Regions from separate parts of the Rhizobium sp. NPDC090279 genome, predicted to be linked through region 3. Evidence: riboswitches for the same ligand, from Rfam matches in the RefSeq annotation. Region 3 holds a riboswitch; each other region holds the start of a gene.

Region 1 (5,788 bases), on a different contig from region 3:
TCTTTATGCGATTAGATGGAAATATCTGGAATCAATTTTTCATCTATGCAAAAATCATGACATGACGGATCTGAACGATATCGCGATTTTTGTGAAGGTGGCGCAGTTCGAGAGCTTCAGTCGCGCCGCTCGCGCTCTCGGCATGCCGGTTTCCACCGTGAGCCGAAGGGTAACCGCGTTGGAAGAGCAATTGGGCGTCACGTTGCTGCAGCGCACGACGCGCAAATTGAATCTTACGGCGCAGGGACGCGCCTATTTCAACCAGTGCAGCGAACCGCTCAGCCATCTCCATGATGCCGAGCGAGTGCTCGTTGACACACAGAGAAAGCCGGAAGGGCTTCTCCGGATATCGGCTCCCGTGGTCCTGAGCCAAGAGCCGTTCTACGATTTCATATCCGATTTTCTGAAAACCTATCCGCTCATCCGGATCGATCTCTTCATCACCAATACGTTTCTCGACCTGATTGCCGAGAATGTCGATCTCGCCATCCGCTTCGGTGAATTGCGGGATTCGACCATCATCGCGCAGCGCATCGGCAAGAGCGTGCGTTACGTCGTGGCGACACCAGACTATCTTCGCGGCCGGCCCCTGCCCGTCAAACCCGAGGATCTCAGCGAGCACCAATGCATCCTGATGAATAGCCGCAACAACGAAGCCGAATGGCATCTGGTCAGCGGCCGCAAATCGGCGAAAGTCCAGGTTTCAGGGCCGCTCTCGAGCCGCGACTTCCAGTCCGTGAGCGCATTCACCTACAAGGGGCACGGCATAGGCCTGCTATCTTCGAACTACTGCGATGAGCGCATCGAACGCGGCGAACTCGTTCGCCTTCTGCCCGAGTGGACCTCGCCTGAAATCTTTCTGCACGCAGTCTATCAGACGCGGCGCTTCATTCCCTTGAAGCTGCAGGTCTTCCTCGATGCGCTGAAGGCCTGGAAATCCCCTCTTTGGATACCGCTTCGCTAACGCCAAACGGAAAGGGGGAAGCCGGCCCCTCGAGCCGGCTTCGAGATATCAACAGGCGGCGATCTAGGCGACCGCAGCCTGGCCTTCGGCCTTTGTATGCAGCTGCCGCAGGCTGCGGGCAGCCTCCACCATGTTGATAAGCGCCGGCTTCACTTCCTCCCACTTGCGGGTCTTCAGTCCGCAATCGGGATTGACCCACAACTGCTCGTCCTGAAGGCGCTTGCGCGCCAGCGACAGGAGATCAGTCATCTCCCTGACCTCGGGAATGCGCGGCGAATGGATGTCGTAGACGCCGGGGCCGATCTCGTTCGGATATTTGAAGTTCCGGAAGGCATCGAGCAGCTCCATCTTCGATCTCGATGTCTCGATGGAGATGACATCGGCATCCATCGCGGCGATGGCGACGATGATATCGTTGAACTCCGAGTAGCACATATGCGTATGGACCTGGGTTTCGTCCGCAACACCGCTGGAGCAAAGGCGGAAGCATTCGACCGCCCACTCCAGATAGGCCTTTCGGTCCTTGTGACGCAGCGGCAGACCCTCGCGAAGAGCCGCTTCATCGATCTGGATCATTTTCGCACCTGCCTTCTCCAGATCGACGACCTCGTCGCGGATCGCCAAGGCAATCTGCCGGCACGTTTCGCCGCGCGGGAGATCGTCGCGAACGAAGGACCAGTTGAGGATCGTGACCGGCCCCGTCAGCATGCCCTTTACCGGCTTTTGCGTCAGCGACTGGGAATAATCCCACCAGCGAACGGTCATCGGATTCGGCCTGAAAACATCACCGAAGATGATCGGCGGACGAACGTAGCGCGAGCCGTAGCTCTGCACCCAGGCGTGCTGGGTGAAGGCGAAGCCGGAAAGCTGCTCGCCGAAATACTGCACCATGTCGTTACGCTCGAATTCGCCGTGCACAAGCACGTCGAGGCCGATTTCCTCCTGCCAGCGGATGGTCGCCTCCGTTTCCTTGCGCAGGAAGGCCTCGTAATCGACATAGCTCAGCGTGCCCTTGGCATGGGCCGAGCGGGCCTTGCGGACCTCCGGCGTCTGCGGGAAGGAGCCGATCGTCGTCGTGGGGAAGAGCGGCAGCCGGATGGCACCGGCCTGAAGCGCACGACGCTCCGCAAAGGCGCTGTTACGCCGTTTCATGCCGGCATCGATGCCCGCGATGCGGCCCTGCACCAGCGGATCGGTGACCTTCGGAGAAGCGGCGCGGGCGGCGATAGCCTTCGATGCTGCCTCGACCTCGGCCGATACAGCAGCTTTTCCTTCGGCAAGGCCACGACCCAGCACCGAAAGCTCGGAAAGCTTCTGGGTAGCGAATGCCAGCCAGCTCGTCAGATCGGCATCGAGAGCCGTCTCAAGCTCGAGATCGATCGGAACATGCAGCAGCGAGCACGACGGCGCCACTTCGACGCCCTCGATACCGCGGGCAGTGACGATCGGCTGCAGTCGGTTGATGATCGAGGCAAGATCCGCCCTCCAGATATTGCGCCCATCAATGACGCCAAGCGACAGGACCTGCCCCTTGCGGACGGCTTTCGAAACATCGTCGAGCTGCTCCGGAGCCCGGACCAGATCGACATGCAGACCGGCGACCGGCAGGTCGGCAACGGCGGCAAGATTGCCCGAAAGACCGCCGAAATAGGTCGCTAGCATGATCTTCAGGCCCGGCACGGCCTTCGTCAGCACCTTATAGGCAACGGAGAAGGCATGACGCTCGCCCTCGGTCAAATCGAGGACGGCGATCGGCTCATCGATCTCAACCCAATCGGCGCCGGCAGCGGCGAGACGACGCAGCAATTCCGCGTAAACAGGAAGGAGTTTCGCCAGCAGGTCCAGCGGCTTGAAGGTTGCCGGGCGAGCCTTGGCGAGCTTTAGGAAGGTGACGGGACCGAGGATGATCGGACGCGTGTGGATGCCGAGCGCCTTTGCCTCCAGGAAATGGTCGACCGGCTTCTGCGACGTCAGGCTGAATTCCTGATCCTCGGAGACTTCCGGCACCATGTAGTGATAGTTCGTGTCGAACCACTTGGTCATCTCAAGCGCCGGGACGCCGTGGCCTTGATGCACATGGCCGCAATCGGCGTGGCCGTCGCCCTGGCTGCCGCGCGCCATGGCGAAATAGGCCGACAGCGAGACATCCCCGCCCTTCCAGCCGTAGACGGACGGAACCGCGCCGACCATCACGGCCGTATCGAGCACGTGATCATAGAAGGAGAAGTCGTTGGAAGGGATGCGCGTGATCCCCTTGTCGCGCTGGAGCGACCAGTTTTCGGCCCGGAGCCTCCTGGCCGTTTCGATGAGCTCGTTTTCAGGGATTTTTCCGGACCAAAAGCCTTCGAGCGCGAACTTGAGTTCGCGGTGGCGGCCGATCCTTGGAAAGCCGAGCGATGCAACTGGAATGCTGTTCTGTGACACTGTCATACCCCATTGGTTTGTGGGGGCATGGGTAAAGCGGACGCGTGCGAAAACGGTCCTTCAAGACCGTCGCAGCAACCACCGGGACACCCCGCCCGTGGACGTTATTTTGTCCTGGCAGGTCTCCTGGCTTGCGGGTCGGCGCCTCTGTCCGTCTTCCCAAGGCTCATCGCCTCAGTGACATTATGGACAGTGGCTCGCCGCTTACAGTTGCGGGGGCAGCTCCGGCATAGCCGACATGTCGGCGCACCGTATTCCCTCTTAGCCCTGAGACGGTCAAACCATCCCAGAGAACCATGACGGGTGAATTCTCACCAATGGCGCGGCAAAGTCAATAGATATAAACAAATCTTTATATGTTTATTTGATTAGGTCAATAAGCGCGAGCAGACGAGGATGAAGCGGCGATAGACGAAGGTCCGCAGCTTGTTTCTCAAATTCGCATTCTTCCGCTGCGCTTTCGCGATGGGCGCATGCGATTGCAACTGAATGTCGGCAAAGCCGGCAGCCTTTAGAAGCGGGGCCAGCGCATCCGCGCGCAATCCGGCGCCGAAAGGCAGCGCTTCCATGATGCGCGCGTGGCGGCTGCTGAGAGCTCCGTCATAGTTCTTGTCTGCGCCAATCAAACGGTCGATCAGCGCGATCAACCGTGTCGCGATCTGGCCGCCCGGCTTCGGCTTTGCCCAATCGCCATCGAAGATCACCAGGCGCCCGCCGGGCTTCAGCAGCCGAAACCATTCCTTGAGAGTTTCCTCCGGCCGCGTCAGCGTCCAGACCAGATGACGGCAGACGATGGCATCATAGGTCTCATCCGGCTCCATCGTCTGTTCGGCATCGGCGAACAAGAACCGGAGGCGCGGCTTGCCCGCGTGCTTCCTACGTGCGACGGCAAGCATCGCCTCGGAGAAATCCAGTGCAGTCACCTCATGGCCGAGATCGTGGATCAGGCGCGTTACCTCCCCTGTTCCGCAGGCAAGTTCCAGCACGCGCTTCGGCCGAGGGCCAAGCGCGGCGCGGATCGGCTCCTGCCAGGCGTCAGCCTCCGGCCCGGGCGCAATTTTATGGCCGAATGCGAGATCAAAGGTCTCGGAGCGCTTCGACCAATAATCCCGGATCTCTTCCTTGAGATCGAAATTGGCGCCATCCATGGGTTCAGCCCGCCATGTATTGAATATTGCAGCGGCCATGGACCGAGGACTTCTGCACATGCGCACGCACGCCGAAAACCCGCTCGATCAATTCCTGCGTCAATACCTCTTCCGGCGGCCCGGCCGCGACAACCTCGCCCTTCTGCAACACGGCAAGGCTGTCGCAGAACATCGCTGCCAGATTGAGATCGTGCAGCGCGACGATCGAGGTCACATCGAGCTTGGAGACCAGGCCGAGAATATCGAGCTGATGCTGGATATCGAGATGGTTCGTCGGCTCATCGAGCAGCAGTTCGCTCGGGGTCTGGGCAAGAGCTCTCGCGATATGGACGCGCTGCCGCTCGCCACCGGAAAGGGTCTGCCACAGCTGCCCGGCACGACCCTGCATGCCGACGCGCGCAAGCGCATCCGAAACCGCCGTATCGTCGTGAGCGCTCCAGGCTGACAGCGGACCGCGATGCGGCGTGCGGCCGAGACGCACGACATCCATCACGGTCACCTGGGTATCGGTCGTCGCCTGCTGTTCGACAAGCGCGATGCGGCGAGCGATATCGCCACGCGAGATGGAGGTGATATCGCTGCCGCCAAGCCGGATGACGCCGCTTCTGACCTTCCTCAACCGGCAGATCAGCCGCAGCAGGCTGGATTTCCCGGAACCGTTCGGCCCGAGAAGGCCAAGGACCTTGCCCTTTTCCACCGCCAGGCTGACACCGTTGACGATCAGAGTATTGCCGGCCGCGAAGGTCACCGTATCCACAGCGATGCTCATGCCGTCCTCCGGGCGCGATAGAGAATGATGGCAAAGGCCGGAGCCCCGAAAAGGGCAGTAACCACACCGATCGGCAGAATCTGCTGGGGGATGATGACCCGCGAAACGATATCGGCGCCGACCATGAAGATGGCGCCGGCCAGGGCCGCAGCCGGCAGCAGCCGATCATGGCTCGGCCCCACCGCGAAACGGGCGGCGTGCGGGATGACCAATCCGACAAAGCCGATGGAACCGACGATGCTGACGACCGCTGCCGTCATGAACGCCGTCACCCCGAGCAGAACGATCTGCGCGCGTCTGACCGCAATGCCAAGCGAGGCAGCCGCGTCCGTGCCGAAGATGAAGGCGTCGAGCACGCGGACATGTGCCATGCAAATGGCAAAGCCGACAATGGCGACCGGCCCTGAAAGATAGACATCCGGCCAGCGCACGCCGCTCAACGAGCCGAGCAGCCAGAACATGACGCCCCTTGCCTGTTCGGCG
Region 2 (5,788 bases), on a different contig from region 3:
GCATCGGCCACGTCATTCGCACGCTCGACGGCCCATTGGCGCCGATCCGCTGCGCCAGCCGCACGGCCTATGAAGCCTGCGACGACTGTTCCGATCCGGAGCGCTGTCAGGTGCGGCGCTCCATGACGGAAGTGCGCGACGCGATTGCCGAGATTCTCGACAACATGTCGCTGGAGCAATTCGTTGCCGGTGGTGCGAATGCTGAAATCCCTGAACGGGAAGACCGGCGCGCTTCCCATATCGGCTGACCTCTTCGGCTTTCCGGCGTCTGTCAGGGCAACGAGTTCTTCGATGGCTTTACGCCGTTGAGATGGTAGTTGCCGACGGTGTGGTATTTTCGGCGTGCCGGCTCATGCAGCGTGTGAATGCGGGCGTTGCGCCAATGCCGATCGAGGTTGAGCCCGATGCGCGTCGACATGGTGCCGGCAAGCTCAAACAGCGTGTCGGCTGCTTCCATCGCAATATCTGCTGTAATCGTCTGGGCCGCTGCAACAGAGAGTGCGGCATCGATGACATGATCTTCGGTGAGATTGATCTGGGCGGCGTCGATCTTACCGCCGGCACGCTCCACCATCGCCGTTGCCGCTTCGATGCGGATGGCAATCTCGCCGATCCTCGTCACGATCAGCGGATCGTTGATAGCTCGCTCGTCGTCATTGTCTGCCTCTGCGTGTGAGCGCGCGCGCACGAATTCCATCGTCGCTGTCAGCGCCGAACGGGCAATGCCAAGATTGATGCCGGCGCGCGTGAGCTGGTTCACGCAATCGATCACCGTGGGTTCAGCCAGCTTCTCGCGGTGTAAAAGCACGGCATCGGCATTGAGATAGACATTGTGCAATATCGCCGTGCCGTTTCCAGACGTTCTCTGGCCAAAGCCATCCCAGTCGTCGATGATCTGGATGCCCTCCGTATTTCTGGGCACGACAGCCGCCATCAGCCCCTTGCGCTTGTCCGGGACGAAGACCGCAATCCAGTCTGAAAACAGAATGCTGGCGGAAGGCAAGCTCCGGCCGTTGAGGCGAAAGCCGAGCCCGTCCGCTGCCAGCTGTAAAGAATCCTGGTCTGTGCCGCTTGTGCCGGATTCGGAAAAGATGCTGCCGAAACGGTCACCTGTGATTGCACGGTCGAAGAGCGAGGTCCGCTGATCCTCGCCGCCGCCGATCCTGATCGCTTCCAGCACATGAAAATGCGTCTGCAATATCTGCGCGATGGAAGGGTCGGCCTCCGCCAGTATGGCAACGACCTCGGCGAGAACGCAGTTTGAAATATCGATGCCGCCATGTTCCGAAGGAACGGAAATCCCGAGCAGGCCCGACTGGGACAGGGCCTCGACCTCCTCATAGGGCAGGATGCGGTTGATATCGCGATCGCTTGCTTGCTGCGCGAAGCCCGCCGCGAGCGAACGTGCAATGTCCAGCGCTTCCTCTTCGCTCTGAACGCGATGCGCGGGCGGCCTGACGCGTTCGTGCAATTGCGAAACAGTCCCCATTCACCACTCCTTGGCTGGCGTCAGGTCAGTTTTTCAGGCACGGCAAATCAGCTAGATCTTAATTTCTATGGATGTCGTGTTCAACGGAATTTCCTGGCGCATTTCCGTCACGCCGCCCGGCACGATGGGTGCCGACTGCGGAAATGGTCAGCGCGAGACCGGATATGAGGGGTGGCGAGATAGCGTGTTTTGCGGCCTCTCGGACAGCGGGCACCAATACCGAAAGCAACTTCACAAACTGATCTCAGGGCTCGGAATTGCTTCTCTTTTTCTCTAGTCGAAGCTCCGGCTGAATGGGAAAAACCATTCGATCGCGGGGACATTCTCCGCAATGCCCCATCATCGATCCAATCTCGCCCAGACAAGAAAGCACTTGCTAGCGGCGCGTTTTCGCGCTTTCATATACGACTAAATAAGTAGACAATAGCAATAATCCTGCTGCCTGACGACTTTCGAGGAAGTAATCATGTGCGGCCGATTGCAGGCATCTGGTGTTGGGTCAGAGTTGGACCTGCCTGTCGCGTCTTTCATTGTGGAAGGGAATTCCGGATTGAAGGAGCGCGCCGAATATTGAGAGCCGATGCGGTTTTGCGCGTTCCGTCGGTCGCAGTTCCGAAATTGCCGAGTCCCAGATACCGGATTACGTTTCTGGGCCCGCAAAGTGAGCAAGCCCCAAGAAAGGCATGATCGACCACCTCTCGCCCCAGGAGTTGATATGACGGTTCAGGGATTATTTTCCGCCAGGACGAACGCGACGCAGCCTTATGCGATGCCGCGCATCGCCGTGATCGGGCGTGGCTTTTCCGGCATGATGATGGCGATCGCCCTGATGAAGACGGTGCGTTTTCCGTTCCATCTGCAGCTTTTCGATCCCAATTCCAGCGTCAGCGGCGGTCAGGCGCTTGCCTCAGGGCACAGCAGCGAGATCCTCAACAGCCGCGTTCGCGATCTTTCCGTCTCCGCCGGCGATCCCGACGATTTCAATCAATGGCTCAGCGGCAACGCGCCTTTCCGCAGTGCCGTTCCCGCGGCCATACCGGGATTCTTGCAGATCTTCGTGCCGAAGAGCATTTTCAGCGATTATGTCTATCAGCGTTTTTCGGAAGCCTTCTCTTCACGGCGCGATGTGGCGGTACAGGTCAGCAGCGAGACGGTCTTCGGGCTTCGCCGCGTACGTGGCGGTCGCTTCATGGTGGAAAGCGATGGCGGCGCCAATTCGCCCTTCGACATGGTGGTGCTGGCGACCGGCTATGGTATTGCCGATCAGCAATTCCAGGCCAGCGATCTCGCAACCGTTCCGACGGCCGTGCGGGCGCGCCGCCTGGTGTCACGACCGCACACGATCCTGCTCGGAAGCGGGCTGCGGGTCGTGGACCGGCTGCTGCAGATGCGTGAGAACGGTTATACCGGGCAGATCACCATCGTTTCCCGGCGAGGCTTCCTGCCGCAGAGCCACACGCGCAACAATGCCGATCCGGTCTTTCCCGCCGACGAGATGCCGGGCAAGCTCAGCGAAATCGTTCGTTTCATCCGCAAGGCCTGCGGGGAGGCGGAGGCGAACGGCCAGAGCTGGCAGTCCGTCATGAACGGTTTGCGCAAGCATGCACGATCGCTGTGGCGATCCTTGCCAGCCGGGCAGAAGCAGCAGTTCAACCGTCATCTGCGCGCACTCTACGACAGCCATCGCAACCGGCTGCCCGAAGCCCTGCATCTTCGCCTGAATCAAGAGATGGCCGAGGGCAACACTCTGCTGCGGCGCGGCCATTTCATCCGGCGGACGCCGACGGGGCTGATTTTGAGGCCCGCGGGCCAACAGGAACCCGAGCAGCTTTATGCGGACGATGTGATCGACTGTCGATGCCAGGCACCCGATCTGAACGCGCCCTTGCTGCGGAGCCTCATCGACGCCGGTCTTGCTGTTCCGGACGAGCTTGGCCTCGGCCTCGCCGTCGATGCGACAGGCGCACTCGAGGTCAATGGCCGCACGACGGAGGGGCTCTTTGCCATCGGTCCTCTGGGGCTTGGCAGCCTTCCGGATATTGATCTGGTGCCGGAGATCGTGACGCAGGCCTATGCGGCGGGCGAGAGCGTCGCGGAGCGTTTCCATCCGCAGTGCAAGGCGGTGTAGCAACCGCGCAGTTTCTACTGTTTACGATCAAGGTAGCGGTGCGCGTACTTCCGTCCCAACGGACGGGGTTGGGCCAAGGAGGAATTGCGGCTTGCGTTATGTAATGTAATAACGTAACTAAAATGCCATGCAGACGTTGAACCATGAACAAACGAAATCACCCATGACATCGCCGTTGCCCGTATCAGCTTTCTATGAGATGAATACCCTCGATGGTGCCGCCTACGGATCAATCCTGATGGCGGCTGAAAAGGGAACACGGTGCGGATTACCCATCAGGGGCCAAAACCGTGGCTGCCCCCGCAACTGTAAGCGGAGAGCGCGTTCGCAGTATGCCACTGGCTTTATGCCGGGAAGGCGCGAACGGGTTGTGACCCGCGAGCCAGGAGACCTGCCATCGACGATATCAACCGCAACGGACGGGGTGTTCCGATGGAAAATCAGTGGTTGGGCGAGGGCGCCGTTGCGCCCATTGGCCCTATCTTGACTGTGCCTCCGGCGAAATCTCCGGGAGGCATTTCATGGACAAAGCAAAAGAGGCGACGCACCGGATCACCGTGTGCACGAATTGCCGACATATCGGCAAGCCGTGCCGGCCCGGCCTCGATCTTTTGAAGCATCTGCAAGCGGCCATTTCCCAGGCCGGGGCTGCGCTTTCCGACGATTTCAGCCTTGAGGGCAGCGTCTGCATGGCAGGCTGCGAGCGGCCCTGCACGGTCTCCTTCCAGGCGACGGCAAAAGCGACGTACCTCTTCGGTGACATCGAGGATGCGGCCGATATCGGAGCGCTCGTCTCTTTCGCGCAGCTGTATCAGGATCGCCCCGATGGACTGACGCGCGAAGGGGAGCGTCCGAGCGCGCTTGGTGGCAAGACGCTGGCGCGCATTCCGGCGGCCATCGTTTCGGCCGAATATCAGCCGCTGCCGTTGCACTAGGAGGCCACGATGTCCGAACGAAGCGCGCGGTTGGATGCCGATGGCGTCACCTGGGGGCCGCAGAAGGGCATGCCGATCATCAGCGGCATAACGCTATCCGTCGAAGCTGGCACCCGGCTGGCCATCATCGGGCCGAACGGGGCGGGTAAATCGACCTTGCTGCGCTGCCTCTATCGCGGTCTCAAGCCGCAGCGAGGTACGGTGCGCATCGATGGCATCGATCTTTGGTCCATCGGTCCGCGGGAGGCGGCGCAGCGCATTGCAGTCGTGCCGCAGGAAACGCCCGATAGTTTTCCCTTCAGCGTGCGTGACGTGGTGCTGATGGGGCGTATTCCGCATCGCAAGGGCATGGCCCGCTGGAGCGATCGCGATCATGAGGTGACCTCCAGGGCACTTGCGCGGCTGGAGCTGGAGCCTCTGGCGCTAAGGCAGTTCGCGTCGCTCTCCGGCGGCGAAAAACAGCGGACGCTGATCGCCCGCGCATTGGCGCAGGAGCCGGAGCTCATCATTCTGGACGAGCCGACCAATCACCTCGATATCCGGCACCAGCTCGAGATACTCGAGCTTCTGAAAGGGCTGGGTCCGACGATCATCACGACGCTGCATGACATCAACCTCGCCGCGGACTTTGCAACCCAGATTGCCGTCATGGATTGCGGAAGGCTGACTGGTCACGGCGAGCCGTCTGAAGTCCTGACCGTGGAGCACGTATCAAGCGCTTTCCGTGTCGGCGCGCGCCTGCATCGCACCGACAGCGGCCCGCAACGATTTTCCTTCTCTCTTCGATAATACGACCATTGGAGTTATTCATGTTCTCTCGCCTATCTTTATCTGCCGCAGTCTTTTTCGTCGGAAGCGTGCTTGTGGGGACGGCGTTCGCCGAGCCTGTCACCGTGCGCAGCTGCAATCGCGACGTCACCTTCGACAAGGCGCCGGAACATGCCGTCTCGAACGACGTCAATCTGACGGAAATGATGCTGGCGCTGAAGCTCCAGGACCATATGGTCGGCTATACCGGCATTTCCGGCTGGAAGACGCTGGATGAGAAGCTGCGCGAGGGCGTGAATGAGCTGCCGGAATTGTCGCCGAAATATCCGAGCAAGGAAGTGCTGCTCGGCGCCAACACAGATTTCTATTTCGCCGGCTGGAACTACGGCATGAAGGTGGGCGGCGAGGTGACGCCGGAAACGCTCGCACCCTTCGGCATCAAGGTCTACGAACTCACTGAATCCTGCA
Region 3 (5,788 bases):
AGGAGATCTCCGATCTTCCCAAGCTCGAGCAGGATCGCCTCCAGGCATTCTTCCGCGTCTACAAGCAGCTTCCCGATGCCCGCAAAGTCGTCGAAGTCGGCGGCTTCGAGAATGCAGAGATGGCCAAGAATGAAGTTGCTGCCGCTCTCAAGGCCTATAGCGACAAGAAGTAAGAACGACTGGAAGGGGCGGCAAGCGCCGCTCCTTTCGGATCGCAGGCAGAGCACGAGACAAACCTTCTCAAAGCCGAGTGCCATCGCGCCCCCTCGATCGGCCGGCTCAAGGAGAAGCTTCGCTCAGTGCGCTTGCCTGCCACAATCTCCTGCCGTCCTCTCCGGGCGGAAAGCCGAACTGGCGGCGATATTCGCGGCTGAACTGCGAAGGGCTGTCATAGCCAACGGCAAAGGCGACTTCGGCGACGTCTTCCGCTGCTGACATCAGGCGGGAGCGCGTCGTCTACAGGCGAAGCTGCTTCTGATACTGGATCGGCGTCAGCGACGTGACGCCAAGAAAGTGACGATGGAAGGTACTCACGCTCATGCCAGCCATGCGCGCCAGCGCTTCGATGTATTTCGGTTCATCCACTGGATCTCCTCGCGCCCGCTTCTGTTCATCATTGGCACCGAGGCTGTGACGTCATGGATGGCGAGCGAGGCATATATGGCTGCGCGCGAACCCAAGAAAGCGTTCTGGATCGAATGTGCCAGCCATGTCGATCTTTACGACAGAGACGAATATGTGTCGCTTGCCATCACCAAGCTCGCCTCCTTCTTCAAGTCGAGCCTTGCATAGCTGCAGTATGCGTAATGGTCAGAGCCAAGTCTACCTTGATCACGATCCAGCGGTCCCTTCCTGGCCGCTGAACTGCATCAAACGACATGAGGCATGATGGCGGCGTATCGACTGCCTTGATACGCCGCCGTCTCATGGGGGCTTTCCAGTCATCCATTCTTGGCGACATAAAGGCTGTTCGTCCGTTGCGGTTAACCGCAAACGAATACGCGATCGAGCTATCGCTTGTGCTGCATCTGCTGCAGAACCAAGACAAAGTGAAGCCCGTGTGAGGCGGGCTTCCTTGTCTTATTCGGCTGCGCCAGCAGCCTTGGTCTTACGCGTGCGCTTCGGCTTTGCTGCTTCTGCAGCAGCTGGTGCGGGAGCGGCAGCAGCAGAAGCAGCCTTCGCCCGAGTAGCCTTCGGTGCAGCCTTGGCGACAGCAGCCTTGGCAGCGGCAGGCTTGACGACGGCCGACTTTGCCGCTGCGGCGGGCTTGGCAGCCTTCGCCTTGGTCTTCGAGGCGGGTGCCTTGCCTCCGGTCTTTGCTGCATTCAGAAGCGCAACGCGACGCTGGCGGTTCTGCTCAAGAGCCTGCCGGAAGCCGGTATCATGCTCCGCGTGATGGGCGAGATCATCGAGAAACTCTGCCACATCCTTGACGGTGTCAACAACGACATAGTTCAATCCACGACCAGCGTTGACGGAGTCGCGACCGACCGTCACGCCGAAGCCGCCGGGCACACGCTGGAACCAAGTGGAGCGCCACTTCCTGAAGCCGGCCGCGTCACGCTCGTACTCCTCCAGATATGCCTTCTGTTCTGCTACTCGAGCACGAAATGTATCAATAACATTCCGCGCGCCAGCCTTCGGCTTATCAGCCTTCTTTGAAGTCCATTTCTCAAGAAAGTTTGCCATTGGTCCGATCTCTTCAGGTTAGCGTTCCTTGCCAAGCCGCCATTGACTAGGAAGCAATGACGGAGCTCCTCCACAGGGATGCCCGCATATATGTAAAGGATAGATGTATAATGGCAACATAATCCGTTATTATTATCGATAATTGGCCATTACAGCGGCGTCATTGCCGCTCGTGGAGCTCAAAAGGCGTGAATTTCGCTACTTCCCCCTTCATAATCGACCGCCTCTCACCAAGATCTGGAATATCGACAGGCCAGTGCTGCGGTGCATACTTGCCTGAAGTACTCCATGGCAGTGCAAAAGATTGCAGACGTATTCATGGGCTACCTGATGTCAACGCCGGCTTTTGTTGCCGTTTTGTTGTCCGGCAAACTCATAACCGTTCGCCGATACGACATCGGGAGCGGAGATATCAACCTCCACTCCCGACCTATCTTCGTCTTGAGATCGCCGCATGATCCCGTGAGTTTTTCTTCTTCTCTATGCCGCCTTCAGCAACTCGCCATGCGGATCAAGCACGAATTTCGTTGCAGCGCCCTGATCGAAGCTTTCATATCCTTGTGCCGCATCTTCGAGCGAGATGATCTTGGCGTTGACGATATCGGCAATGGGCAGCCTGTCATGCAGGATCGCCTGCATGAGCTGCCGATTGTACTTGAGCACCGGCGTCTGACCCGTATGGAAGGATTGCGCCTTCGCCCAGCCGAGGCCGAAACGTAACGACAGACTGCCCTGCTTGGCTGCATTATCCGCGGCGCCAGGATCTTCCGTCACATATAGTCCGGGAATGCCGATCGAACCGGCCGCGCGGGTGATCTCCATCATCTGATTGAGCACGATTGCCGGCTGCTCGCCGCCCGAATGCCCTCGGGCTTCGAAGCCAACAGCATCGATCGCGCTATCGACTTCATTCGTGCCGACGACCTCGGCGATCATGTCGCCGAGACGATCGCTCTTGGAGAGATCTATGGGCTCGAAACCGACCTTGGCGGCATGCGCAAGGCGATCCTTGTTGAAATCGCCGATCATGACGACGGCGGCACCGAGAATACGAGCGGAAGCTGCAGCCGCCATGCCGACGGGGCCGGCACCTGCGACATAGACGGTCGAACCCACGCCGACGCCTGCGCGAACGGCGCCATGAAAGCCGGTTGGCAGAATGTCCGAGAGCATGGTGAGATCGCGGATCTTCGCCATGGCCTTGTCGCGGTCGGGGAATTTCAGCAGGTTGAAATCCGCGTAGGGTATCATGACGTAGCGCGCCTGGCCGCCGATCCAGCCGCCCATGTCGACATAGCCGTAAGCGCCGCCGGCGCGCGACGGGTTCACCGTCAGGCAAACGCCGGTGTCTTGCGACTTGCAGCAACGGCAGCGGCCGCAAGCGACATTGAACGGAACCGAGACGATGTCGCCGACATCAAGCATCTCGACGTCGATGCCCTTCTCGATGACCTGTCCGGTGATCTCGTGCCCAAGCACGAGGCCCGGCATCGCTGTCGTGCGGCCGCGCACCATGTGCTGATCGGAGCCGCAGATATTCGTGGAGATCACCTTCAGGATCACGCCATGCTCGATGCGGCGGCCATCCGGCGCCTCCAGTTTCGGATCGTCGATATCGCGAACCTCGACCTTGCCGGGTCGCATATAGACGACGCCTCTGTTCCCAGTCATGCCATCTCCTCCTTGGTTGAACGCTTGATCATGACAGCCCGAGATTTCGGGCCTCTTCGGATCGGCCCGCTCCTCAACGGGCAGAACAGCAGCAAAATCGGTCACGTCAGCCGCAGCTTCAGCGGCATTCCGACCGGCGCATGCGTGACTGAACATGGAGCTGCGAGATTGGAACGGGGTGATCTCAAGACACCCGCATTCGTCTCTCGATCGCCCACCGCGATCAGTCGAGCCTGCCGTCAAGGCTGGTTTCCGGGCTTCAGACCTGTCCGTTCGGACATCCCGACACCTTCCCGGCCCATTTGCCAGTGGCATCAATCGAGACATTCGGTCCGCTACCGTTGCGGGGGCAGCACCGGCCTAAGACCGGTTTCCCAATTATCCATCAGGGCATTTCCCGATGGCACCTTGAACGTATCCAGAAGATCACGGCAAGCGACGTGGCGCGCCTAAGAAAACGACATCGGCATCTTGCTGGACGACATCGGTTTTTTTCACTTCATATGGCAAACCGCTGCCAGCGATCATATGGCGGCACAGCATGGCAGCAACCGCAGCGCTTCACGAATCGTGACTTGGCCGGCGCCATTAGCGCCGGCCAGGCTCAGAGATTATCAGGCAGCCCGCTTCAGTGCATCGCCGAGCATGGAGACGAGCGTTTCGATCTCGGCGCGCTCGATGATGAGCGGCGGTGACAGCGCGATGATATCGCCCGTGACACGGATCAGCAGCCCCTTCTGGAAACAATCGACGAAGACGTCGTAGGCGCGGGTGCCGGGAGCGCCGTCGCGCGGCGCGAGTTCGATGGCGCCGACGAGGCCGAGATTGCGGATATCGACCACATGCGGCAGGCCTTTCAGCGAATGCAGCGCCTTCTGCCAGTCTTCCGCCAGCTCGCTCGCGCGGCTGAGAAGGCCTTCCTCCTCATAGATTTCCATGGTTGCGAGACCGGCGGCGCAGGCGACCGGATGACCTGAATAGGTATAGCCGTGGAAGAGCTCGATCTGGTTTTCCGGACCGTTCATCAGGCCATCATAGACCTTGCGGCTGGAGAAGACCGCACCCATCGGTATGGTGCCGTTGGTGATGCCTTTTGCTGTCGTCACGAGGTCGGGAACGACACCGAAATACTCGGTCGCAAATGGCGTCCCCAGTCGGCCGAAGCCGGTGATCACCTCGTCGAAGATCAACAGGATGCCGTATTTGTCGGCGATCGCCCGCAGCCGTTCGAGATAGCCTTTCGGCGGCAGGATGACGCCGGCCGAACCGGACATCGGCTCGACGATGACGGCAGCGATCGTTTCAGCGCCATGCAGCGCCACCAGCCGCTCCAGATCTTCGGCAAGCTCGATACCGTGAGCCGGCAGCCCCTTGCTGAAGGCGTTGCGCTCGACATCGAGCGTGTGGCGCATGTGATCGGCGGGGATCTGCGGGAACATGCGGCGGTTGTTGACAAGGCCGCCGACGGAAATGCCGCCGAAGCCGACGCCGTGATAGCCCTTTTCCCGGCCGATGATGCGGGTGCGGGTGCCCTGCCCGATGGCCCGCTGATAGGCGATGGCGATCTTCAGTGCGGTGTCCACGGATTCGGAGCCTGAACCGGTGAAAAACACACGGTCGAGCCCGGCCTCAGGCCCGCCCGGCGCGTGCGCGGCAAGCTTTGCGGCAAAATCGAAGGCGATCGGATGGCCCATCTGGAACGTCGGGGCGAAATCCATCGTCGCCAGCTGCCGCTCGACCGCCTGCGCGATCTTCTTGCGGCCATGGCCGGCATTGACGCACCACAGGCCAGCCGTGCCGTCGAGCACCTTGTTGCCGTCGACATCGGTGTAATACATGCCATCCGCGGCCGCGAGCAGCCTCGGTGCGGCCTTGAACTGCCGGTTTGCCGTGAACGGCATCCAGAAATTGTCGAGAACTGGGGTGTTGGGATGGGTGATCTTGTCCATTATCGCCTCCATTACGCTGCCATTGACATCAGCGATTTTCCTGTTCCGAACAAGTCCTTTTCTTGACATATTTAAGCCATTGATTTTGTTTGATCGAAATGGGATGTTTTCGATATTCCGAACACCTGAAAACCGAGACCACAATGTCCGTCGATATTGGCAATCGCCTGCGTCATCTCCGCCTGGCACGCAACCTTTCCCAACGCGAACTCGCCAAGCGCGCCGGCGTGACCAATTCGACGATCTCGCTCATCGAATCGAATTCGGCCAATCCGTCCGTCGGCGCGCTGAAACGCATTCTCGACGGTATCCCGATCGGGCTTGCCGAATTCTTTGCCTTCGAACCGGAGACGTCGAAGAAGGCCTTCTATGCGGCCGAGGAATTGGTCGAGATCGGCAAAGGCCCGATTTCCTATCGCCAGATCGGCGAAAACCTCTTTGGCCGCAGCCTGCAGATCCTGAAAGAGTGCTATCAGCCC
Region 4 (5,788 bases), on a different contig from region 3:
CGTGCTTGATCGAACCGCCCTCCGGCTTCTGTGCATCCGACATGCTCTCGCGCATGCGCCAGATGGCCTTCTGCTGCGCTTCCGAGCTGGCGATGGTCGCATCCTGTATTAGGCCGGCCTCATAGCCCTGCTCGAGCAGGGCCGTCATCATCCGTTCTGCCGTCTCGGCCGAATCGGAGGTGGAGATGTCGATCAGGACGTACCAGGGATGCGCCGTCTCCAGAGGATCGCGCACGCCCGGAATATGCCGAGTGGTGAATTCGACGCCGATGCGCGGCATCAGCTCGAAACCCGTCAGCGCCGTGCCGCAGAGGCTGGAGGCATTCTTGAACAGGGTCAGCGCGTCGTCGACCGATTTCAGTCCGGCAAAGGCGACCTGATGGCCGAGGGGCTGCGGAAAGAGTTTTAGCACCGCGCCGGTGATGACGCCGAGCGTGCCTTCCGCGCCGATAAAGAGATCGCGCAGATCGTAACCGGTATTGTCCTTCTTGAGGCGGCGCAGCCCATTCCAGATCTCGCCCGTGGGCAGCACGACTTCAAGGCCAAGGCAGAGCTGGCGCATGTTGCCATAGGCAAGGACCGCCGTGCCGCCGGCATTGGTGGAAAGATTGCCGGCGATGCGGCACGAGCCTTCCGAGCCGAGCGACAACGGGAACATGCGGCCATGCTCGGCCGCCGCCTTGTGAACATCGGCGAGAATGCAGCCGCCTTCGACGATCATGGTATTGCCGACCGGATCGATATCGCGAACGCGGTTCATGCGCTCCAGCGACAGGAGGATGTCGGAGCCGCCCTCGCGCGGCGTCTGTCCGCCGACAAGGCCGGTATTGCCGGTCTGCGGAACGATGGCCGCGCCGGTCTCGCTCGCAAGCTTCAGGATCGCCGAAACTTCTTCCACCGAACCGGGCTTGAGCAGCAGGGGCGAAGCGCCATGATAGAGACCGCGGTTTTCCACCAGATGCGGTGCGATCTCCGCAGGGTCCCGCGATGCGTGCTTGTCTCCCACGATCGCAGCGAAGCGGTCGAGAAGGGCGGAGGAGGGGGCGGAGTTGCTCATGGCGTGTCCTTTGCCGATAGGTCGGGCTGATCAGTCTCTGGGTGCAGCTGCGCGGCGCAGCCGGTCATTGATGGCCTCGCCGAGGCCCTCGTCGGGAATATGCGAAAAGGCAATGGTCGCGGCACCCGTGGCGTCGGCGCGCTTCATGAAGTCGAAGAGGTTTGCGGCGGCTTCGGAGAGATCGCCGTCGGCGCTCAAATCAAGCACGGCAAGGGCTTTTTCGATGCCGGCGATGGCGGGTGTTCCGAAGCGGATCAGCGTCTCGTTCTCGGAAACCTCCGTCGCGTCCAGCCGCACCGCTGCTCCGGGTGCGTAATGCGAGGCGAGCATGCCGGGCGCTTCGATGGCAGCCGAAGCCTTCTTCTTGCGCTTCAGCGCCTTTCCCGCCACCCGCTCGATCTCGCTTGCCGCAAGGCCGCCGGGTCGCAGGAGGCGCATCTCGCCATCCTCGACCTTGACGATGGTCGACTCCACGCCCACGACCGAGGCACCCGCGTCGAGGATCAGCGTGATCCGCTCACCGAGATCGTCGTCGACATGATCGGCGCTGGTGGCGCTGATCTTGCCCGAGGTATTGGCGCTTGGTGCTGCAAGCGGCCGGTTGAAGGCGCGGATCAGCTCGCCGGCAAAGCCCTTGGGCACGCGGATGCCGACCGTGTCGAGCCCGGCCGTCGCCAGCGGATGAATGCCGCTATCGGGCTTGAGCGGCAGCACCAGAGTCAGCGGACCGGGCCAGAAAGCTTCCGCCAGCTTGCGCGAAATCGGATCGAAGATGGCATAGCGCTCCGCCATGGCGAGATCGCTCATATGACAGATCAGCGGATTGAAGCGCGGCCGCCCCTTGGTCTCGTAGATCCGGGTGATGGCGGCGGGATTGGTGGCATCGGCGGCAAGGCCATAGACCGTCTCCGTCGGCAGCCCGATCGGCAAACCCTCGGCAAGGGTTGCGGTCGCGACGTCTATCGCGGTTTGCGGATGTTCGAGAATGTCTATGTGTCGTGCCATGGCCTGCCTGCTTGCAGTTCAGGCCGTTCTTATGCTCTTCGAGTTTTCGGATCAATCGTCAAAGCTGGCGAATGATGTCGCGAAGCTGCTCGTTGCGGGCGCCGAGCAGGAGAACATTGCGGATGGCGATCTGCGGATCGTGGGTATGGAACAACACGCCGTTGCCCCTGATGTCGCGATTGATCGTCAGCTTCTTGTCTTCCGCCGCCTTGTCCGGATGGATGGCGACGGCGAAATACATCCGTGAATATTTGAGGCTGATGTCTTCGAAGAAGTTCTCTTCCTGACCGATGCGGGCAAAGAAGTTGGCGATATAGAAGGCCCAGTTCACGTCCTCATAGTGCGCGAACTGCGTCCGCGCGGCTGTCACGTGGCAATAGCCGAGATGCGGCGTGTCCTTCAGCGTGTGATGGAAGATGAGCTTCGGGAAGCGGATCGATTTGTGGAAGCTGTTGAGCCTGTCATGGGTCTTTTCGCCGGCATCCCTGAGCTTCAGCGCCGTGCGCTCGGCCACGTGCTCGTGACTGAGATATTCCCGCTCCTCGGCAAGCCAATGCGACCTGTTGCGGTTGATGCGGCCCGTGCGCAGGAATTCGCTGTAGCCCGTCGTCGATACCGGTGGCGTCGGTTCGGGCTCGGCGGGCTTCCCAGCGTCGAAATATCTGAGTTTGGCCATGCCGGATCTCGCTATATCAGTCTCTGGGCGGCATGATAGATCGAATAGCTTGAGCCGGGCTTAACCGTTTGGATGCCGAACCCTGGGGAAGACTGAGAAACATGTCGGGAATTATCGATCTCAAACAGCTCCTGTCCGCCATGAAGCCGAATCTCGCCGAGGGCGAATTTGTCTATTGCAGCGTTCCGGCGTCGGCACTGGCCGATTACATCCATCTGGAACCGATCGGGCTCTTTCGCGAAAGAGAAGGTGTGACGCTGATCCTGCCGCTGGAAGTGGCCCGAAAGGCGGGGCTTCCGGTCGCTCCCGCCATGCGCATGATCACGCTTGAGGTTCACTCTTCTCTCGAGGCCGTAGGTCTGACCGCAGCCTTCGCAACGGCTTTGGGAAACGAGGGTATCAGCGCCAATGTCGTCGCGGCCTTCTATCATGACCACATCTTCGTCCCGGCCCTCGATGCCGGTCGCGCGATGGCCGCTCTGCAAGCCCTTTCGTCCGCCCAATCGTCTGTTTCGTCACCCTCTGCCAGCTGATCCGTCGCAATCAGAATAAAGCGTCATCGGCGAGGGTCGGACGGAGCATCGCTTTCATTGCTGGCGCCGGAACATAAGCAATTGAATTGCTTTTCTATATTGTTTGTAAAGACGACCGTGTCGGCGCCCTGTTTTGCCTGTCGTCAATTTCGAAGCCGATGTCGCATTGTAGCGCAGCGGCTGATGCGGCCGAGCGCTATGATGTTATCAATCTCAAGGTGCCGTCTGCTAGGGAGATGGAGAATTGGGAAGCCGGTCAAAATCCGGCGCTGCCCCCGCAACGGTGGTGGAGTGAGGCATGGCGGATAAAGCCACTGGGTCTGGTCGGCCTGGGAAGGTGCCATGGGGTCCCGGAAACAGGGCCGCTCCAGAGCCCGGAAACCAGCCTTGGGCACATATGGTTTACTGACCGCGGCGGGCGGTCGGGGCATTGCTTTCGGCCGTTCCCACCGGCCTTGCATGTCCTCTGCTCGTCTTCCGGTATTGTGCAAGGATAGGCAAATGGATATCGGCAGCAAAGTTCTGCGGCAATTGAAGAACCACCGGACAGGCTTGAGCCTGGAGCAACCATTCTATACCGACCCGGATTATTTCAAGCTCGATATGGAGACGATCTACTATCGCGATTGGCTGTTCATCGGCCATGATTGCGAAGTGCCGCGCGCGGGCAATTACTTCACCGTCCAGATCGGCGATTATCCCGTCGTCATCGTCCGCGGCCGCGACCAGGTCATCCGCGCGTTCCATAATAGCTGTCGCCATCGCGGCTCGCGTGTTTGCAACACCGAGCGCGGCTCCTCGGCAAAGCTCGTCTGCCCCTATCACCAGTGGACCTACGAACTTGACGGCTCGCTGCTCTTCGCCCGGCAGATGGCGGAGGATTTCGACAAGAGCCAGCACGGGCTGAAACCGGTTCATTGTGAAAGCGTCGGCGGCTACATCTTCATCTGCCTTGCACAGAACGCTCCGGATTTCGCCCCGCTGCGCGCGACGGTCGAGCCCTATATGGCGCCGCATCGCATCAGCGAGGCCAAGATCGCCTTCCAGAGCACCATCATCGAGAAGGGCAACTGGAAGCTGGTCTGGGAAAACAATCGCGAGTGCTACCACTGCGCGGCCAATCATCCCGAGCTTTGCCGCACCTTCCCGGAAGCCCCGACCGTCAGCGGCGTGCAGGGCGCCATGAGCGACCCGGTCATCACCGAGCACTGGGCACGTTGCGAGGCCGCAGGCCTGCCGAGCGAATTCAAGCTTTCTCCGGACGGCCAGTTCCGTGCGACGCGCATGCCGCTGATCGAAGGCGCGGAAAGCTACACCATGTCCGGCCAGAATGCCGTCAAGCGGCCGCTCTCGTCCGATGTAACGATCAACGGCATCGGCACGATGCTGCTGTTCCATTATCCGACGACGTGGAACCACATGCTCGGCGACCACGCGATTTCCTTCCGTGTTCTGCCGATCAGCGCCGAGGAAACGGCCGTCACCACGAAGTGGCTCGTTCACAAGGATGCCGTCGAAGGCGTCGACTACGATCTGGAAGAGCTGACCCACGTCTGGACCGAAACCAACGACCAGGACCGCCGTATCGTCGAGGAAAATGCCTTCGGCATCCGCTCACCGGCCTATGAGCCCGGTCCCTATTCGGAGATCCATGAAGGCGGCGTCATGCAGTTCGTCGAATGGTACACGACTTTCATGATCAACCGGCTGCAGGGCGACCAGGCCAAGCTGTCGGCGGTTGCCTGAGTATGAACATGGCCGTCTCCCTCCGTCATAGACACCTCGACCAGATGCAGCCCTGGAGCGACAGGCAGCATCTGCTTGAATGCCTCTCGGTCACGCCCGAAGCGCCCGATGTGATGACCTTCACATTCGGGTCCGACAAGGACAATTGGTTCCGCTACCTGCCGGGCCAGTTCGTGACGCTTGAGCTGCCGACGGCTTCGGAGCCGGTCATGCGTACCTATACGCTGTCCTCGACGCCGTCGCGGCCCTTCTCGGTCGCCGTGACGGTCAAGGCGCAGAAGGACAGCATCGGCACGCGCTGGATGTTCGAGAACCTCAAGCCGGGCATGCGCATCAAGGCTTTCGGCCCGCTCGGTGATTTCAGCCATATTCGCCATCCGGGAGAGAAGTACCTTTTCGTCTCGGCCGGTTCCGGCATCACGCCGATGATGTCGATGACGCGTTACATGTCCGATATCGCGCCATTGTCGGATATCACTTTCGTCAACTGCTCGCGCAGCCCCGCCGACATCATCTTCCGCTCCGAACTCGAATATCTCGCCCGCTTCATGCCGAACCTCAATCTCGGCCTGATCGTCGAGGGCTGTGGCCGTACCGATCTCTGGTCGGGATTGAAGGGCCGCATCGACAAGGCGAAGATTGGTCTGCTGGCGCCCGATTTCATGGACCGGACGATCTTCTGCTGCGGGCCGGAAGTCTTCATGGATGCGGTGCGATCCATGCTGGAAGCGCACGGTTTCGACATGTCGCGCTACCACCAGGAAAGTTTCC

Evidence for each region. A riboswitch is a leader RNA that binds a small molecule or an ion and turns the genes downstream of it on or off. The one in region 3 is predicted to bind cobalamin.
Region 1: it holds a riboswitch for cobalamin, as region 3 does, so the genes downstream of both, metE (5-methyltetrahydropteroyltriglutamate--homocysteine S-methyltransferase) here and fdhA (formaldehyde dehydrogenase, glutathione-independent) in region 3, are expected to answer to the same signal.
Region 2: it holds a riboswitch for cobalamin, as region 3 does, so the genes downstream of both, ACIQWP_RS12040 (DUF1636 family protein) here and fdhA (formaldehyde dehydrogenase, glutathione-independent) in region 3, are expected to answer to the same signal.
Region 4: it holds a riboswitch for cobalamin, as region 3 does, so the genes downstream of both, ACIQWP_RS24350 (SRPBCC family protein) here and fdhA (formaldehyde dehydrogenase, glutathione-independent) in region 3, are expected to answer to the same signal.

What each region holds. Positions count from the first base shown of each region.
Region 1 covers NZ_JBIVYI010000001.1:253,396-259,183, forward strand. Annotated here, with positions in the region: gene ACIQWP_RS01175 (LysR family transcriptional regulator) at 62-964, shown strand; gene metE (5-methyltetrahydropteroyltriglutamate--homocysteine S-methyltransferase) at 1,028-3,394, opposite strand; cobalamin riboswitch at 3,487-3,702, opposite strand; gene ACIQWP_RS01185 (class I SAM-dependent methyltransferase) at 3,757-4,536, opposite strand; gene ACIQWP_RS01190 (ABC transporter ATP-binding protein) at 4,541-5,305, opposite strand; gene ACIQWP_RS01195 (FecCD family ABC transporter permease) at 5,302-5,788, opposite strand, start outside.
Region 2 covers NZ_JBIVYI010000004.1:280,964-286,751, reverse strand. Annotated here, with positions in the region: gene ACIQWP_RS12055 (RrF2 family transcriptional regulator) at 1-248, shown strand, start outside; gene ACIQWP_RS12050 (SfnB family sulfur acquisition oxidoreductase) at 272-1,489, opposite strand; gene ACIQWP_RS12045 (FAD/NAD(P)-binding protein) at 2,205-3,617, shown strand; cobalamin riboswitch at 3,814-4,031, shown strand; gene ACIQWP_RS12040 (DUF1636 family protein) at 4,139-4,552, shown strand; gene ACIQWP_RS12035 (ABC transporter ATP-binding protein) at 4,562-5,341, shown strand; gene ACIQWP_RS12030 (ABC transporter substrate-binding protein) at 5,362-5,788, shown strand, end outside.
Region 3 covers NZ_JBIVYI010000006.1:492,071-497,858, forward strand. Annotated here, with positions in the region: gene ACIQWP_RS18025 (inorganic diphosphatase) at 1-173, shown strand, start outside; gene ACIQWP_RS18030 (helix-turn-helix domain-containing protein) at 280-438, opposite strand; gene ACIQWP_RS18035 (hypothetical protein) at 457-585, opposite strand; gene ACIQWP_RS18040 (hypothetical protein) at 661-792, shown strand; gene ACIQWP_RS18045 (hypothetical protein) at 1,081-1,689, opposite strand; gene fdhA (formaldehyde dehydrogenase, glutathione-independent) at 2,170-3,360, opposite strand; cobalamin riboswitch at 3,586-3,786, opposite strand; gene ACIQWP_RS18055 (aspartate aminotransferase family protein) at 3,975-5,309, opposite strand; gene ACIQWP_RS18060 (cupin domain-containing protein) at 5,453-5,788, shown strand, end outside.
Region 4 covers NZ_JBIVYI010000010.1:90,402-96,189, reverse strand. Annotated here, with positions in the region: gene ACIQWP_RS24370 (FAD-binding oxidoreductase) at 1-1,057, opposite strand, end outside; gene ACIQWP_RS24365 (L-threonylcarbamoyladenylate synthase) at 1,088-2,062, opposite strand; gene ACIQWP_RS24360 (DUF6656 family protein) at 2,121-2,738, opposite strand; gene ACIQWP_RS24355 (ACT domain-containing protein) at 2,840-3,271, shown strand; cobalamin riboswitch at 3,471-3,676, shown strand; gene ACIQWP_RS24350 (SRPBCC family protein) at 3,773-5,017, shown strand; gene ACIQWP_RS24345 (2Fe-2S iron-sulfur cluster-binding protein) at 5,020-5,788, shown strand, end outside.